Regions from separate parts of the Microbacterium sp. BDGP8 genome, predicted to be linked through region 1. Evidence: predicted binding sites of a transcription regulator. Region 1 holds the regulator's gene; the other holds the start of a gene.
What was found. Region 1 encodes LexA, which represses DNA repair genes until DNA is damaged. Its sites were predicted from a motif close to TCGAACANNTGTTCGA; they were not measured.
Positions count from the first base shown of each region.

Region 2: a site for LexA is predicted at 1,659-1,674, ahead of P6897_RS13715 (HNH endonuclease signature motif containing protein). Genes of this name have one in related genera too.

Region 1 is NZ_CP120712.1:1,084,655-1,087,117, forward strand. It holds gene P6897_RS05110 (prolyl oligopeptidase family serine peptidase) at 1-842, opposite strand, end outside; gene lexA (transcriptional repressor LexA) at 944-1,609, opposite strand; gene P6897_RS05120 (LysM peptidoglycan-binding domain-containing protein) at 1,866-2,225, shown strand; gene P6897_RS05125 (histidinol-phosphate transaminase) at 2,297-2,463, shown strand, end outside.
Region 2 is NZ_CP120712.1:2,844,225-2,846,687, forward strand. It holds gene P6897_RS13715 (HNH endonuclease signature motif containing protein) at 281-1,624, opposite strand; gene P6897_RS13720 (hypothetical protein) at 2,404-2,463, shown strand, end outside.

The DNA of each region.
Region 1 (2,463 bases):
CCGAGGACCCACAGGCCACCACCCGTGTCGGCGTCGGCGGGGGAGACCGCGACGGGTGCCGCGCCGGTCGCGGGGTCGACGCGATGGAGGTTCCAGCGCCCCGTCGGCTCGTCGAGCAGCAACAGCTGGCCGTCGGATGTCCATTCCGGCTGCAGCGCGGCCGTGCTGCCGCCGGCCACCTCGCGGACACGATCCGGGGCGTCGAGCTCGATGACACGGATGCGGGTGCGGTCCCAGGGCATGTCCGGGTGATCCCACGCCACCCACGCGAGCTGTGATCCGTCGGGTGACAGTGCCGGCTGAGCCACAAAGTCGCTGCCCCCGGCGAGCTCCGTCACTCCCGCTTCGTCGCCGCTCGCGGCGTTCTCATCGCTGCTCGCGCCGTCGATCCGCACGATGTGTCGTTCGGGAGTGCGCCCCGGGCGCTCGCGCTCGCGCACCGCGAGAAGCGCGCCGTGCTGCCAGCGGAGACCGCCGTAGTGGGTGCCGCTCTCCTCTGGGGTGAGCGCCTCGGGCTCGCCGCCCGGGCGGAGGCGTCGAATGCGCTGGTCCGACTTGTCGACGAAGAACAGCTCGCCGTCGTCGGACGCCGTCCAGGCGCCGCCGCCATACTCGTGCACACGCGATCGCGCGTTCCCGGGCGCGGGGAGGACGACCTCCACAGAATCGTCGCGGCGGCGGCGCATGACGGCGACGCGACCGGCCTCATCGGGAAGGGATTCGCCCCACCAGATCTCATCCCCGACAAAGCGCGCGCCGTCGAGGCGCAACGAGGACGCGCTGGCCCACGAGGCGGTCAGGGGGGAGGGCCAAGAACCGTACGGGAGTTGCTGCTGCGACATACCGTCACGCTACGCGAGCGGATCCGGGTCGTGCCGGACGACGGGAGGGGATGCCGCCGAGTCGCGGCATCCCCTCCCGCAGTTCCGTCGGTGCGGCGAGGTCAGACCGTGCGGAGGACGGCGACGACCTTGCCGAGGATGGTGGCGTCATCGCCGAGGATCGGCTCGAACGCCGAGTTGCGGGGGAGGAGCCAGGTGTGGCCGTCGCGCTGACGGAGCGTCTTGACGGTGGCCTCGCCGTCGAGCATGGCCGCGACGATCTCGCCGTTGTCGGCGGTCGCCTGTGCCCGCACGACGACCCAGTCGCCGTCGCAGATGGCGGCGTCGATCATGGAGTCGCCGACGACCTTGAGCATGAACAGCTCGCCCTTGCCGACGAGCTGACGCGGCAGGGGGAAGATCTCCTCGACCTGCTGGTCGGCGGTGATCGGGACGCCCGCCGCGATGCGGCCCACGAGCGGCACGAGGGCGGCGTCGCCGAGGGCGGGCGCGGCGTCGGCGGGGTTCTCGCCGGCCGTGCCGGGGAGGTCGATGAGGACCTCCATCGCGCGGGTCTTGCCGGGGTCGCGGCGGAGGTATCCGCTCAGCTCGAGCTGGTTCAGCTGGTGGGTGACGCTCGACAGCGACTTGAGGCCGACGGCGTCGCCGATCTCGCGCATGCTCGGCGGGTAGCCGTTGCGGGCGATCGCGTGCTGGATCACCTCGAGGATCGCGAGCTGCTTATCGCTCAGATTCTTGCGTCGTCGCGTCTGCGGCTTCTCGCTCATACCGCCGGTCTCCTGTCGTCGCGCCCCGTCCCCGACCCGATGTCGGAGGTTCATGGTGGGCTCTCGCTGTCGAAAAGGTAGCCCGATCCGACAGCGACATCACGGAACGCTCCGCGTGTCTCTTCGATCGGTCTCCGATTTCGGTGGGTGGTTGACACCACACAATATCGAAGATACGTTCGGAACCGAAGTTCGCACCCGTCTCTCCCGGCCGAGAGGCGGGAGCGAATCTTCCTACCGCTCCCGAGGAGATGTCATGACCACGATCGATGCCCGCTTCGCACCGGCCCCCCGCACCCGTCTGCGCCTGACGCGCCGTGGACGCCGCGTCATCGCAGCGATCGCCGCGCTTCCCGCCGTCGTCGCCGTCACCGCTGCCGTGCTCTCCGGCGGGGGAGCACTCGCGTCCAACGAGGCGGGCGCGCCCGAGGGGTCGTTCACGACGGTGACCGTCATGTCGGGCGAATCGCTCTGGTCGATCGCTGAAGAGGTGGCGCCGGCCGCCGACCCCCGTGACGTCGTCGACGCCATCATCCGGCTGAACGCCCTCGGCTCTGGTCAGCTCGAGGCAGGCCAGACACTCGCCATCCCCGCCGAGTACGACGCCGCGAGCTGAAGCCCGCCGTCTTCGGCGCAGAAGCTGGGGTGCGGCCACGCCGGACTCGGACGCGGCCTAGCATGGGTGGGATGAGCCCGAGTCTGGATGATCTGCCCCTCAGAGACGATCTGCGAGGCCTCACCCCGTACGGCGCCCCGCAGGCGCCGCTTCCGGTCGCGCTGAACGTCAACGAGAACACGCATCCCGTTCCCGAAGAGGTCGCAGACGACATCCTGGATGCCGTCGCCCGTGCCCT
Region 2 (2,463 bases), 1.5 Mb from region 1:
GACGAGCGCGATCGCTTCCGCCGTGGCTGCGGCATGCTGCGCGTACGGTCGCGTCGAGAGTTCCGGCTCCCAGCAGGGTGTCGGCGACGGCGAGGGCCTCGAGGAGTACAGCCCAGCGTCACGCGGACGTCCGGCCACCGCGTAGGTCTCGGCCACCGCAGCGAACAGCGACCCCAGCGAGTCGAGCCCGAGCACACGCGATGCGCTCATGGAGGGGATGCCCGAAGCCCGAATCGTGACGCGACTTCCCAACATTCGTGCGCGGAGTCCGGGGGCAGGCTCAGAACGGTGGCGGTTCGTCCGGCGGCGGTCCGCCGGGTGCGGCATCCGGTGGCGGATCCGCGGTGTCTATCGTGAAGCACACCGCCGGTATGGGGACGTCTTCGCGGTAGACCCGGCCGAGGGGTGAGGTCCATTCGAGAACTCCTCCGCCGACCTGTCGGACTTCCCATTTCGTGAATTGCTTCATGGAGTGGTGTCGTTGGCAGAGGTGGGCGAGGTTGAAGATGTGGGTGTGCCCGCCGAGGGCGTAGTCGATCGTGTGGTCGATCTCGCAGCGGATCGCGGCCCGGCGGCATCCGGGGAATCGGCAGTGCTGATCCCGTGCCATCAGGAGCTTCTTCATCGAAGCCGTGGGTCGGTAGGTGTCGATCTCCATCGGGGTTCGGGTGACCGGGTCGATGAACAACCGGTCCCACTCGCTGACCTGCCCGGCGAGCTCGCGCGCCGTATCGGCATCGATCGGCGCAGCGCCCACCGCTTCGGCGGGGTTCTCGTCACGCCCCATCAGCGTCTCGGCGGTGACGGCGACCTGCACGCGTGCCCGGATCGCCCCCAGCCCACCGGCCCGATCGATCCCATACGTCGGGTCCACCACCGGCGCCCCGCCGAGGACGAGGTCGCCCAGAATGTCTGCGCGGAGCTGATCCATCGTCCGCGTGTCGGCGGCATCACTCTCCGCCCGGGCATCCTTCACCGACTGTCCCATCTGGGTGAGTCGGTCGAGCATCCCGGCGGCGATGACCGTCGGGAGGTTGGCGACGAGGTTCGACATCCCGTCCGTGCCGTGGAAGACCCGCACGCACCGCTCCGCCGCCGCGGCCTTGTGTCGCTCGGTGAAGTTCTGTGTATGCAACCGGGCCGCCAATGCATCCAACGCTGCCCGCACCCGGGAGGGCACATCCCGCTCACACACCGCGATCGCCGCCTCCGCGAACGAATCGCGCACCTCGGCGGGCACCCTCGCGCCGACCCGCACGACCACATCCACGTGGCCACGTTCGATCCGCCGCTGGGCCCACGCCTCGAACACGGCCGGGTAGTCATCGATGACGGTCATCGCGTGGTCGATCTCACCCTGCAGGCGCCGGTCGGTGAGTCGCGCCATCCCGGCGGCTTCGGCTGCGACCGAACGCAGCTCCATGTCCGACGCCATACCTCGTACCCCGTCGCGACGCGCCTCACGCAGAGCCGACCTGCCCAGCTCCGCCAACGCCCGCATTCGCGCGACATCCCCGACATGAAAGAGGTCGAGGGCCTCAGCGAACCCCGCGAAAGCCGCGGCGTGCGACGACCCACCCGAGGCGCCTTCGCCTCCGAGCCTGCGACCGCTGTTCGATGTCATGTTCCCATTGTCGCAGCGGGTTACGACATTCGGGTCGAACTTATCTTCGATGCGAGAACGCGGTTCGCTCGACCGATTGGGGAGGAATCGACGAAACCACGATCCAGCATCCCCGAGCCAGGCCATCAGTCTCGGTCCGAATCTCATCCGACGAGGCTCCCCCCGCAACTTTTTCGGGTTTCCGCGTCACGATCCGTCGCCTCGAGCGTCCCATCAACATGCACCCTGCGATGAACGCCCGTCCGGCCCCCTCGGAATCGGGCACCCGGACCCGCACTTCCCTTCGGCGCGACCGGCCGCGCGCCGGAGCCCGCACCCGCAGCCGCGACCGCGACCGCGAGCCTCACCCCCGCGTCCGCCGAGCCGCCCACCCGGGTCGGCACGATCAGGTTCCGCTCCCGCGCGGTGGCCGCTCGGTCGCACGCGGGCACGAGGTCAGCAGGCCGCTCGGGATGCCATCCGTCCGTCATGGATCGAGATCGACGGCGCAACTCTCACGGTCGCGTGGGGCTGGCCGAACGCCCGCAAGCGGTCATGGCAGCGCGGCGACGTCGGCTTCGTGTGCTCGTCGGGCACGACCAGCCGCGAGGGGGCGCCCGCCCGCCTCATCCTCGTCACCGACAAGTCGCACGGTGAGGCCGTCACGGCGACCATCGTCTGCGACGGCTTCTCGTACGAGGCGTATGCGACCTACGCCCGCTCCGAGCCCCACTACCACGCCGCCTCCCGCGACCGCAGCGGGTTTCGATCTGGCCGCGACGGGACAGCCGAATCTCCAGATGCAGCGTGCCCGCGTGGGCGAGGCGGTGCCGTGGCGCGATCAGCCGATGGCGCTCGAT